3 regions of the Aliiglaciecola litoralis genome follow, and region 2 is predicted to be linked to each of the others. Evidence: predicted binding sites of a transcription regulator. Region 2 holds the regulator's gene; each other region holds the start of a gene.
The links. Region 2 encodes sigma-54, which starts transcription at its own class of promoters, with help from an activator protein. Its sites were predicted from a motif close to GTTGGCACGNNNNTNGNNT; they were not measured.
Positions count from the first base shown of each region.

Region 1: a site for sigma-54 is predicted at 2,023-2,041, ahead of ABD036_RS13325 (EF-hand domain-containing protein). Genes of this name have one in related genera too.
Region 3: a site for sigma-54 is predicted at 2,583-2,601, ahead of ABD036_RS05170 (BON domain-containing protein). Genes of this name have one in related genera too.

Region 1 covers NZ_BAAAFD010000008.1:13,162-17,677, reverse strand. Annotated here, with positions in the region: gene cysS (cysteine--tRNA ligase) at 1-1,315, shown strand, start outside; gene ABD036_RS13325 (EF-hand domain-containing protein) at 1,411-1,932, opposite strand; gene ABD036_RS13320 (methyltransferase family protein) at 2,377-2,838, opposite strand; gene ABD036_RS13315 (ion transporter) at 2,835-3,875, opposite strand; gene ABD036_RS13310 (LysM peptidoglycan-binding domain-containing protein) at 3,884-4,516, opposite strand, start outside.
Region 2 covers NZ_BAAAFD010000020.1:17,780-22,295, reverse strand. Annotated here, with positions in the region: gene ABD036_RS18585 (HPr family phosphocarrier protein) at 389-664, opposite strand; gene rapZ (RNase adapter RapZ) at 661-1,506, opposite strand; gene ptsN (PTS IIA-like nitrogen regulatory protein PtsN) at 1,503-1,949, opposite strand; gene hpf (ribosome hibernation promoting factor) at 1,973-2,260, opposite strand; gene ABD036_RS18565 (RNA polymerase factor sigma-54) at 2,287-3,765, opposite strand; gene lptB (LPS export ABC transporter ATP-binding protein) at 3,827-4,516, opposite strand, start outside.
Region 3 covers NZ_BAAAFD010000002.1:335,578-340,093, forward strand. Annotated here, with positions in the region: gene ABD036_RS05160 (mechanosensitive ion channel family protein) at 1-374, shown strand, start outside; gene ABD036_RS05165 (hypothetical protein) at 474-1,874, opposite strand; gene ABD036_RS05170 (BON domain-containing protein) at 1,996-2,547, opposite strand; gene ABD036_RS05175 (DUF2254 domain-containing protein) at 2,773-4,092, opposite strand; gene ABD036_RS05180 (hypothetical protein) at 4,117-4,299, opposite strand; gene ABD036_RS05185 (hypothetical protein) at 4,359-4,516, opposite strand, start outside.

The DNA.
Region 1 (4,516 bases), on a different contig from region 2:
CAAGGTGGGCTTGTATGTGTGTGGCATTACGGTGTATGACCTTTGCCATATGGGGCATGCCCGTACGTATTTAAGCTTCGATTTGATGGTACGCTATTTGCGCCATAAAGGTTTCGAAGTTAATTACGTGCGCAACATTACTGATGTGGATGACAAAATCATTCAGCGTGCTAATGATAATGGAGAAACTGCAGCGCAATTGACCGAACGCACCATCGCTTTAATGCACGAAGATTTTGCCTCAATAAATTTATTAGAGCCTGACATTGAGCCACGTGTAACCACTCACATGGTAGAAATTATCGATGTGATCCAACGCTTAATAGATAAAAAGCATGCTTATCAAGCCGCCAGTGGCGATGTACTGTTTGATGTCAGCAGTTACCCAAACTATGGCAAGCTCAGTAAACAAGATTTAGATCAGCTAAACGCCGGTGAGCGGGTTGATGTGTCGGATGACAAAGACGATCCACTAGATTTTGTATTGTGGAAGTCGGTTAAACCCGGTGAACCCTATTGGGAGTCACCGTGGGGCAATGGTCGTCCTGGTTGGCATATCGAATGTTCGGCGATGAATAGCAAACATTTAGGCACTCACTTCGATATTCACGGTGGCGGTTCTGATCTTATCTTCCCACATCATGAAAACGAAGTGGCGCAATCATGCTGTGCTTTTGACACACCCTACGTGAATTATTGGGTGCACACCGGAATGGTGCAAGTCGATAAAGAAAAAATGTCTAAATCTTTGGGCAACTTTTTTACGCTCAGAGATGTGCTTCAGGACTATGATCCAGAGACATTGCGCTATTTCTTAATGTCCGCCCATTATCGCAGTCAATTAAGCTATTCAGAAGATAATATCAAGCAGGCCAAAGCCGCGCTGGAACGCTTATATACGTCACTACGGGATATCGAACCTAATGAGGAGGTCGATTTGCAACAAGGTGGTTATCTAGCCAGATTTGAAATGGCGATGGATGATGATTTCAATACACCTGAAGCCTTTTCGGTATTGTTCGATGTGGCTAAGGAGCTTAATAAAGCCAGTGGTCAAGCGGCCCGTGATTTGGCTGGAATTTTGAAAAAGCTGGGCGCTATTCTGGGTATTTTGCAATTACAACCAAGTGACTATTTGCAAGGTGGAGCAGGGAATAACGACGAAGTTGCTGGGATTGAAGCTTTGATCAAAGCACGTAATGACGCCAGAGCCAATAAGGATTGGGCTGCTGCGGATGCCGCCAGAGATGCTTTGAGTGCGCTAAATGTGGTGTTAGAAGATGGACCAAACGGAACCACTTGGCGAAAAGGATAATACTAAATTAGTTGGCGCGCGGTGCGAAAAACATGGTTTCAGCAAAAAACCGTCGGTAAATACCGACGGTTTTTTTTGGTCTATCTTAGTGCTGATTAATACTTGTTAGAAACCGTTACTTCCGTTCCAGACATTGTATAGTGCTCGAATTCGTCACGAGAAATACGTTTATCCGAGTTCGCATCAGCATAGCCGAAATGGTCTTTTACATTGTGATCAGAGGCTTCTGATAATGAAATGAATCCATTGTCGTCATCGTCTAAAGTTTCGAAGTTGTGCTCGATAGGATCAAGATCTTTCATCTTAGAATCTTTCGCGGAATCCGAAACCTCTTTGTTAGAAGCAACTTCACCCGTATGTCTTTGCATATAGGCATCGAATTCGCTTTTAGACAGATTGCCGTCAGCGGGGTGACCCAAAATTCCGTCGATACTTGAAAAGTGTTCCCAAATATCATCATCGTCTGCTTCTTCTTTGGAGATATATCCGTCTTCATCATTATCTAATTCAGAAAACGTACTGCTTATTTTATCTTTATTCAAGTGTTCGTGATCTCCTGCAGTAGCAGGTAGCACAAACATAGCTGCGATAAGTGATGCTAAAGTTAATTTTTTCATAATGATTCTCCTTTGATTGAATCCCTTTCATTAAATTGAGCTTCCTCTATTTGACGAAACTCTGTAAGGGGATTGAGTTCGCATAGGTATATTCAGATTGCGTGCCAATATTGAAATGCCATATAAAACAATATTTTACTTTAAAGTGGAGTGATTGCTGACCATGAAGTATGAAAATTGTGCAGGCAGAGGGACTTATTTGCACAGTATTGAAATGTTTTCCTTATACTCAAGCTAAACACTTAAGACAGATAGCTAAAAATATCGATTTACGTTCAAGTTTGATTTAAGGGTATTGGGGAGTTGAGGATGAATTTCAGTCAAACAGCAAGCTTAGTTTTCTTTTGATAAGCCTTTAGGGCGAAATTGCACCGATAATATTGGATTAAGGCTGTGAGCGATACACGATACGATTCGGACTGTCTATGGTGTTGAAACGTTGGCTTAAATCCAGCGTCTTACCGAATTTTTGTATTCTACATAAGGTTGCCCAAATAACTGCTCAACAATGCGTTCCTCGGGTTTTATTTGAAACTGCGTAATATATATAATAAAAAGCGCGACACTGACAAAGCCAATCCAAGTACCTAAGTATAAGGTAGCGCTAACAAGTAAGATCACCATGCCTAGATACATTGGGTTACGGGTAAAGCGAAATACACCATTGGTGACAAGCGTAGTTGCACTTTGAGGATCTGTAGGATCGACCGTTGTTTTAGCTCGTCTAAAGGCAACAATCCCTGCAATCAAAATGATAAATGCAATCGTAAAGCTCAATCCCACCCATATATCCAATTGCTTGACTGGTCTAAATAGTCCAATTGCATACTTTTTGGCGAGCGCACTGAGCAAAGTACATAGCATTAACACTATGGCAGGTGGAATTTTTAGCTCGAGCCATTTCAAGGAGTGACTCCTTTTTCATCAATGGTTTCAATGTCAGCACTTAATGGATCTGCTTCGCTTTTCCAGCGCTGCTGAGCTACATGAAGTTTAAGTAGTTCAATACATTCGTTAACCACCGCTAAAACCTCTTGATCTAATTGTTCATCTTCAGATGTAAAGCGTCCTAAACCATGTTCAACAAAGTCATCAATTTTCTCAGGAGTCATGTCTTTTAGTAAATTTACGATAGATTGAGTAACGATGTCGGTTATTGCTCCTTCTAAGGTCTTTTCAATTGTGCCTCCCAACACCGGCACCAATTTTAGCGTTGATATTTGTGCGTTCCTACGAACGGCTTTACCAACACTGCTATTGACATGCGAACGCACCGATTTGCCGTGTTCATCGTGCTCTATTGACTCACCAATATGGCTCATTACCGATGCCGCCCATTTGGTGATGATAGGCAGTCGAGTTACCAATACTTTTTGGCTGATGTCTTCTATTAACGGGGAGCCAGCCGCTAAATCTTTTTGTGCATCAGACAACACTTTCACCACAATACGGTCAGATAATTCTTCAACAAATACATCGTAGTAAAAGGCGATAAAACGAAACACCGCAGTACGTCGTAAGTCTATGATTTGGTATTTATGGAGTCTGTGTAAAATTGAAAAAATACGCAGAAAACGGAAAATGCGTGCCGCTCCCAACGGAATACAACCAACTAAGTCGTACCAGTGAATAAAGGGGAAAAAGTACCAGCGAAAGTAAGTTTTACGTACAACAGCGGCAATCCATCGAAGCATAAACTCGCTTAGAAATATGGCAATAAATACGAGATCGATGAGTAGAAAATTTGCATGGACAGGCGCGTAAGCAATCACCCAATCTTGAGATATCATCCCTAATGCTTGTTTAAAAAATGCAGTGGCATAAAGAGAGTCGAAAATAATCCAGATGAGGTTTATCAACAGTAGCCCAAGCATGCAAAGATCCAATAATAGCCATGGTCCCTCATGGCTTTTATCTAGGTTGCTTTTATTGAAACCTAACATGGGTTAATTTAGGTCCGCGTCACGTCAACAAACACTCGAAGCTTTTGACCCGGTTGCAGGTATTTAGATAGTTTATTTTGATTCCAACGCTTTAGATCACTTAGTTTAACCTTAAACTTGTCGGCTATTCGGGCTAATGAATCGCCTTTTTTAACCGTATACGTGAGCGTTCGCACAACCGCGTCTTTGCGCTGTTCTTCTGATACTTGATTTACCCAAATCACTAAGCTTTTGCCAGGTAGTAGTGGGTCGGTTGGTGCCATTCCATTCCACTTAGCTAAACTACGAATATTGACGTCATATTGCTTGCTTAAATCCCAAAACGTATCTCCGGATTTGACCACGTGACTTAACTGATAGGCAGCGCGTCGTTTAGATTGCGTAGAGGCAAGGCGCTGGTCTTGTGACAGTGAATATGATTCTAACGACTTTAACGATACGGGCACTAAGATGTAGTCACCTACACGGATCATATTACCGTCCATGTCATTGACCCCTTTAATGACATCAACGGTTGTATGATAGTCTTTTGATAACTTCAGCAAACTATCGCCACTTTGCACTTTATGACGCACCCAGTTAAGCCGTTTATTGGCGTCTATGTCATTCAATGCAGCGATAAAGGTGTCGGCACGTTCGAC
Region 2 (4,516 bases):
TATCGAACGTATCAATTGTTTTACGTGGACAGCCACTTCTGTGTTAGTAAAGTTTGAACAATTATATATGCTATTTTCCCGTAAGTGGTAATTGAGCTAATCATGCCTGTCCATCTTATTCCATTGAGCTAATCATGCCTGTCCATCTTATTCCTTTTTATGTTTTTCTTAGGAAACTCGGCTCTTTCAGAAGGATTGTAATAACTCGGTGTTTTTCTATGAGGATGGATTCGGTGGCTGTTCACGTTAAAATTTATAGCGATGCCTGTCCAGCTTATTCTTCCGGTGGCTGTCCACGTTAAAATTTATAGCGATGCCTGTCCAGCTTATTCTTCCGGTGGCTGTCCAAGTTAAAACTTATAGCGATGCCTGTCCAGCTTATTCCAGCTTATTCCTCTTCGTTAAATTTATCGACAATTAGGGTTTCTACGGCTTTTAGCGCTTCTTCGGCATCTTGACCTTCGCTAATCACTTTGACTTTTTTACCTTGGGAGCTTTCCAGCATCATGAGGCCAAGCACACTGTTTGCGGAGGCAGTTTTTTCGCCTTGCTGTAAAGTTACTTGAGCGTCAAATTGGTTCGCGACCTTAACCAACTCTGTTGCTGCTCTGGCGTGTAATCCTAGCTTATTGACGATCAGAATTTGCTTTTCTACTCTGTTCACCGATTCAGCTCGCGATGTCTTAACTGCACATCTGGATGGGATGCGCCAAAGGTTTTAGCTAAGGATTCAGCCACATATACAGAACGATGTTGTCCACCGGTACATCCTATTGCCACGGTGACATAACTGCGATTATTGCGTTCTAGATGTGGTAACCAAGTAGAAATTAAGTTTTGGATTTGCCAGATGAATTTGGTCACTATAGGTTGCGAGCCCAAGAATATTTCTACCGGCGTGTCCAATCCAGTTAAATGCTTTAAATCGGGTTCCCAGTGCGGGTTAGGTAAAAATCGCGCATCGAATACGTAGTCAGCATCTTTGGGGATGCCGTATTTAAAACCAAAAGATTCAAACACTAACACTAATCTGGAACTTTTCTTGCCCAGTATGCGCTCTCTAACCAATTCGGCTAACTGATGCACTGACAGCTTATCGGTATCTAAATAAAGGTCTGCACGTTCGGCAATAGGCGCCAGTAATTGCCCCTCCGCCTGAATGGCATCGGCTAATGATTTGTTCTGACGAGACAAAGGGTGCAATCGTCTGGTTTCACTAAAACGCTTAACCAGTACATCATCACTAGCGTCTAGATAAACGATAGTCATATCCCAAGTCGAGGGCAGATAATCTAGAATTTCTACTAACTCACCAGGCTCTTTAGGAAGATTCCGTACATCAATGCTAACCGCCACCTGATCATATTCATCCACCACTGTGTGGGTCAAAGTTGGCAGCAGGTTGACTGGAATGTTATCTACGCAGTAATAGCCGAGATCTTCAAGAGCCCGCAATGCGATTGATTTTCCGGAGCCTGAACGACCGCTAATAATGATTAACTTCATGACACAATAACCTTATACAACTGCTCGTCATTATCAGCTTTGCGAAGAGACTTAACCACCTCTTTATCACTCAGTTTAGTCGCAATAGTCGCTAGAGTTTGTAAATGACCTTGGGCCTGATCTTCAGGAACTAAGATAGCGAAAAAGATATCTACTGGACCATTATCGATAGCATCGAACTCAATCGAAGGTTTACAGGTGATGAGGATCGCAATCACTTTTTCTAAACCTTGCAAGCGGCCATGTGGCAACGCGATTCCATTGCCAATTCCGGTGCTTCCCAGCTTCTCTCGATTGAGTAAGCTCGTAAGCACTGCGGTTTGATCAATATCGCCAAGACGTTCAGCGGCAATTTGGCTTATGACTTCTAAGATGCGTTTCTTGCTTGTCCCCTGAACTGCACAGCTGGTGCAGTCAGGAGAAAGTATGTCTTTAATTTCCATTAAGATTCTTATTCAATGGGAGGTTAGTGGCGCTTACTTTTTTCCTTGTGCTTGATCACTTGTCGATCAAGCTTGTCGATCAAAGCATCAATTGCCGCGTACATATCGTTGTGCTCTGAAGTGGCGAATACTTCAGCTCCACTAAGGTGCAAAGTAGCTTCCGCTTTCTGATTGAGCTTTTCTACATTTAAGATCACATGCACATTATTGATGTGATCGAAATGTCGCTCCAATTTTGTAAATTTAGTGTCTACATAGTCTCGCAATGAATCTGTAATTTCTACATGATGGCCAGTAAGGTTAATTTGCATAAAGCGTATTCCTTCTGTTGATGAACTTAAAGTAAGCTCTTGCGTTGGTTAGACGGTGGGATATTTAACGACTCCCGGTATTTTGCAATTGTCCGGCGTGCGACCTGAATACCTTGGTCAGCCAGCAATTCGGCAATTTTACTATCACTCAGTGGCTTGTTGGGAAGCTCTGCAGCGACGAGTTTCTTGATCAAAGCGCGTATTGCAGTGGAAGAACATTCTCCTCCAGAATCTGTTGCAACATGACTAGAGAAGAAGTACTTCAGTTCATAAATACCTCTGGGCGTATGCATGTACTTTTGAGTGGTCACCCGAGAAATCGTTGACTCGTGCATATCGACCATTTCAGCCACATCATTTAGCACCATAGGCTTCATCATCTCTGGGCCATGTTCAAAAAAGCCGACTTGTTGCTGTACAATACAGTTAGCAACCTTGAGTAGGGTATCGTTGCGGCTTTCCAAGCTTTTAATGAACCATTTTGCTTCTTGCATATGAGAGCGAATGAACTGGCTATCGCTGCTATTTTTAGCACTGCGACTCATAGCCGCGTATTGTTGATTGACATTCAGTTTGGGTAAACTATCTGGATTAAGTTCCACCTGCCAACGTCCATTTTTTTTCATTACAGATACATCAGGAATGACATATTCTGGTTCGCCAATCAATAATGCGCTGCCAGGACGAGGATTCAAGGTTTGCAATAATCGCATTACCTCACGCAGTTCATCTTCCTTTAGACGGGTTTTGCGCATTAACGTGCGATAGTCTTTGCTGCTCAACAAATCAGCATGTTCGGTAATTAATAACTTTGCTTCTTCTAACCAAGGTGTGTCTGGCGCAAATTGATTAAGTTGTACCATCAAACATTCTTGCGGAGAGCGCGAACCTGAACCGATAGGATCAAACATCTGAATGCGTTTAAGGACACATTCCACTTCATCTAATTCGACGTCATCATGATCTAGACTGGCCAACACTTCTTCGGTCGAAATGGTTAAATATCCAGATTCATCAATTGAGTCGATAATAGCAACAGCAATCGCTGTATCTAATTCTGACATGTGAGTCAGACGCATCTGCCAAATCAAATGATCTTGGATGTTGTCGCTGGTTTCACCTTGAAATATCTGATCGTCGTCACCTCCACCACTAGACGAAATAGAGGCTGGTGCAGATGATGCGCTGATGTATTCATCCCACGTGCTGTCAATCGGTAACTCGTCTGGTATATCGCCTTTTTCTAAGGCTTCATTGGTATCCATCGAATCGGCACTGGCGGTGGCTGTCTCTTCTGAAAATTTGTCGTCATTGCCTTTAAGCGCTGAATCGCCAGTTGGAAAATCGGAGTTATCTTCCATTTCCAGTAGCGGATTGGATTCCAATGCTTCTTGAATTTCCTGTTGTAAATCTAGCGTAGACAACTGCAGCAGCCTGATAGCCTGTTGCAGCTGCGGCGTCATTGTAAGTTGCTGGCTAAATTTTAGTTGTAACGAGGGTTTCATTGATGTTTTGTTTTCTTACTCAGTTAGCCTGAAAGCTTTGGTTAAACTCGACATACCTTTACTATAGCTTGAATTGCTCGCCTAGGTATACATCTCTCACTTGTTGATTGTTTAATACTTCTTCTGCAGTCCCCGAGGCAATTAGTTCACCATGACTGACAATGTATGCTTTTTCGCATACATCAAGGGTTTCACGCACGTTATGGTCGGTTATCAGAACACCAATACCGCGGTCGCGCAAATGTTGAATTATTTTTTTGATATCGTTAACCGAGATTGGGTCAACACCAGCAAAAGGCTCATCTAACAAAATGAACTCGGGATCCGCGGCTAGGGCGCGTGCAATTTCAACTCGACGCCGTTCTCCTCCCGATAAACTCATTCCTTGGCTGTTACGTATATGATTAATGTTAAATTCGTCAAGTAATGCATCGGCCTGCTGTTCTCGCTCATCAGAACTCAATTCTTTGCGGGTTTGCAAAATAGCCATAATATTCTGATAGACCGTCAGCTTTCGGAAGATAGACGATTCTTGAGGAAGATAACCAATGCCTTTTCTGGCCCTGACATGCATGGGTTCAAGTGTCAGTTCGGTCTGATCAATGAAAATATCGCCTTTATCTAATGGGACAATACCAACAATCATATAAAAGGTCGTGGTTTTTCCTGCCCCGTTAGGCCCAAGCAACCCTACAATCTGGCCAGTGGAAACCTCTAAACTGACATTTCTGACCACTTGTCTGGATTTGTA
Region 3 (4,516 bases), on a different contig from region 2:
CTATAAACGCCTGCGACTTTGTTATAAAACAAGACGAAACCGCCGTTTTTGCCAAAGAGTTCGCGGACAGTAGCATTAATTTGCTGGTTTGGTTTTGGATTGATTATCCTGGCCAAACTGGCTTTATGAAAGCCAGACACACAGCGGTTGTCGAAATCAAAAAAGCGCTAGAGAAAGCAGATATTCTGATCCCGTTCCCAATCAGAACCTTAGATTTTGGAGCCAAAGGTGGAGAGAAATTAAATGCCATGTTGTCTGAGAAAAAATCGGACGGATCTGAGCAATCTTCTGCATCGACCAATGAAAAGTACGGTGAGCCTGACACTAGCTCAGGCTCAGACACGGCTAATGGTGATTCTGAGGGAGAGAACTGATAGCGCTTAAGAGGTATAGAAACACGGAAATAAACCGCGTATTTTAACTATTAAATACGCGGTTTTCTATTTGCGATAGGTGCAGTCACGTCAATGGATTTAGTTCGGGGATCGCTTTCGCTTAAGATCCAAACTGTCTTGCAATACGACGATATGCTCAGGTAACTTTTTTTCAAACTCTGGGTGCCAGCGCCAATAATGTGTGTGGGTAAATAATCGTGGAAATAAGCCAGGAAAAGCAGCCTCAACATCAATATCTTTGATAGGCAACAACCCATTTGTTTTTTCCGATTGGGTCTTCCCGCAAGAGTAAGGAGCAGAAAACGCGTTTTCCACTGGACCTGAAACAATGTCTCCGCCAAAAACCCAGAAAGGCTTCGAGTAGATATTAGTCCAACGTGTCAGACAAAATACTGCACTATGGTGCAAGTATTTACGTTCACCGGTTTGATAGGTGTAGTGACCATTTTCTTTGACAGGGGGAAGTGTGGGATATTGCCTATCCAATTTGCGGTCCGTAAATTCCTGAGCATGCTTAAACAACAAAAAATCAGCATAGGTCAAAGGGCTGCCAATGGTAACTAGGTCGGAAATAAGCCAGGGACAATGCGCAGCTCGGTCATTTTCGACATCGGCGCAGTCTAATTGTAGCTGACGGAAAAGTGCGTACTGTAATCGCTGATATTCTTCGCATTCCTCTTCAACAGACAAAGTTTCCATTTTTTCAATCAAAGTCAAAGCAGGCTTCGACAATTCAAGTGGTTCACCCTGTACATTCTTAAATTTATTATTTTGTGCCCAATACTGAGTTAACACGTCATAGGCGATGATCGAACCTAAACTGTGGCCGACTAACACAATTCGATCATATTTCCCCGTAGCTGCTATGTTTTTCAGTAAGTCCACGCCTCCGTCGCGAATAGCCTGTCTTACTCTTATATTACTGGGTGACGCCATCACATATCGGGCAACATCGCCAAGATAGCTGACAATTTTTACCAATAGCGCACTAAGCACAATTACGATCAGCGGCTTAATCAAGCTAACAAGAAGTGACTTGCTAACATCAGGCGCAGTCATCGAAGATTGATTTAACGGATCGGCAATAAACCAGGTTAACGCGAATATGGCCGCAATTAAAAACCAAACCAAAAACAATAATCTTTGGAGCGGTTTTGGAAAATCTGATGGCTTTCTCAATAAAACCGAAAATAACCACGCTTTGAGATGCTCAGTGCTGGTGCCAACCGTGTGATGCGCCCAATAGTATTCGTAGAAATCGACTCTTGAAGTCTGTTTATTCTGCCCCTTAATTGTTGCGTAATCAGTGGTCAGTCGACGATGTTCAAAGGATCCTGATATTTCACTGGGTTTATTCCAATACCGTGTGTTGTCCAGTGCTTTGTCTTTAACCCAAACACTTTTAACAAACTCTCTCACTGTGTCCATAGGCCGTTGCTCACCTATTCCGTGAACCAGCACCACCGCTTGTTTTTTCATGTATCCATCGTGTAGGGGCTAATGAGTGAGTGTTATTTAAACACGCTACACCAGTGCCCACAACGAAAAAAAAGCAAAAAAAAGCGCCATTGCTGGCGCTTTTCTAATCGTTATTTAGTGACTATTTACCGATAGTTAAGTTACTAACTACGTCTTTCACATCACTGGTTTTTTTAGCAATGCTAACTGCTAGGTCACGCTCAGCGTTGCTGTCTACTTTACCCGTTAGTGTCACAATACCTTCTTCCACTTCCACTTCGATATCGGTACCACTAACTTCTGATTCAAACAGCAGGCGGGTTTTAACCACAGACTCTACTTTCGAATCTTTCAAATTTTGCATAATGATCGCAGTATCTGATCGCTCTGTATCACCTTCAACACTTAGCTGGTTATCAACACCTTCAACTCCGTCAAGCGATAACATGAGCTCTTCCGCTAGCGCTCTGTCTACTTCAGTATCGACTTTACCGGTTAGAGTAATAACACCTTGTTTGACATCAGTATTGATGTCAAAAGCATCTAAATTACCATTAAACATTAAGGTGGTTTCGGCTTTACCGTCAATCCACGCGTCTTTCGCTGTGTCCGTCCAAGTGTTTTCTGCATTAGCACTCATTGATGCTGTTGTCAGGGCAGCGGCAATCATTAGTGAACATGTAGTACGTTTCATAATTTACTCCTTTTTTTGTAAAGACACCCATGGTATTGCCAATTTAATGCCAACTACTAACCCATTGTTTTTAAATGAAATATCGAACTTTATGGTATTTAGAAAAGTGAATGGCTGTGTAGTTTGTAAACACATCTTTGTAAGATCTTCATGATAAATAAAGAGGTTTAATGGCAGGTTTGACAATAAAATAATGCGTTCAAGAAACGTAAATGAAGCAAACAATTAATCCGAATGGGATATCAATGTTTTACGTACTTGGTTCACAATAGCGTTGATATCTTGCATGTCTTGCTCGGCAAAAGCGTGATCATTACTTTTCTGTAGAATCGCTTGTAACTGCGACTTTGCAAACTGATGGACATCCTGTCTTTGAGATATACTGACTAAGCGCTGTAAACTTTCAACAAGCCTAATGGTAACTGCAATAGACGTTTCTGCATACTGTCTTATTTGGTCAAATGCAGCACTAGCGAGACCATTGAAATCGTGAGCTTTACATTGCAATCTCAAATTTTTCTGCTGATCATAATACCGCCCTGAATGCACTTTAGCGTTCGCTAGTTCGCACAAAGCGACGGATAGTTTGTCGACGCACGAAATGGCAGTGTAAGGATCATTTACGCCAGGAGATAAAGCGCGCACTGCAATCTCGACTAATTGATGAATGGCATATTCTGGATCTTGAATTGGTGTACGTTTACTACCGACAATAAATAATGCTCTGATTTTTTCAATAACTTTTTCACTAACTGGGTAGTTGGCGTCAACCTCCGCCACTTTAATATCTTTTGCTAACATGTCTCCTGGACGAGATGAAAAGCGTATGGTGAGGTCGTGCTCACATGCTAGCTTCAATAATGATGCCTTATTGAGCACCTGAAGATAACCATTTTTGCCAGCTGTGATAGTCATAGTGAGCAGCGTGTTATCTGCTTTTTTACTGTCAGAGCACTTTGGTGAATCGAGCTCATCTGATAAATGCTGTAAGGCTTTTAAGACCTCACAATACACTTGGTCAACCACGTTATCCGCTTGGATACTTCGCGCTACATGATGGATAAAGTAGATAAGTACAAACACACTCATAAAGGTAGCCGCAAGACACCATGCGATAGAAAACCCAAGCGCCAGATTCTGATGCGCTTGCATACTCATCACATACACTAAAACAAGGCAAAAACTAAAATTTGCAATGAATGTACCTAGTACGACTTGAGTGCCCGTATCATCCATAAAGTTGCGGATAAGACGCGGTCCAAACTGTGATGACGCTAAAGTCAGGGTCACTATAGTGATGGAAAATGCGATACTGGTAACCGTGATCATCGAGCCCGCAATGGTATTCACCAAAGAGCGTAGCGTTTCTTGATCGAGATGATAGAGATGCTTAAACCAAGTAATATCGACCAATATTAAGCTGCGGTCGATCCATACGCATAAGATGGAAGTCAATACTGAAGTAAGCACCATCAACACAGGAATAAACCAAAAACTGGTTTTGACAGTGTAATAAAATTTTTTAAAACCGGTCTGGAGATTCATTTATAGGATCAGGGTCGCTAAATGCTATGTTTGATCGTCATCTTTTTGCTTTTTGGCTGCTAACATCACGCCCACCACAATGATCACCATAAATAATCCAAAAGAGGCTAAAAAAGTGTAGAGCATACTGCCTTGACCAAGACCACTAGATACCAAGAAGAAACCTACCGTGATCACGAATGCGATAATAATTAAACTAAGTTTCATACTATTTCTCACAAAGAAAAAGGGCCGATAGGCCCTTAGCATAGTTTAAAAAGCCGTGATTAGCAGTCTGTATCTTCTGCGTCCACACCGTCTTTGACATTTTCACAAGCATCTTCAACCGCATTGCCTGCATCAGTCATCGCATCGTCTACCGAGTCTGCAGCATCATCTACTGCATCACCTGCATCGTCTGCCATCTGTTCCATAGCATCACCAG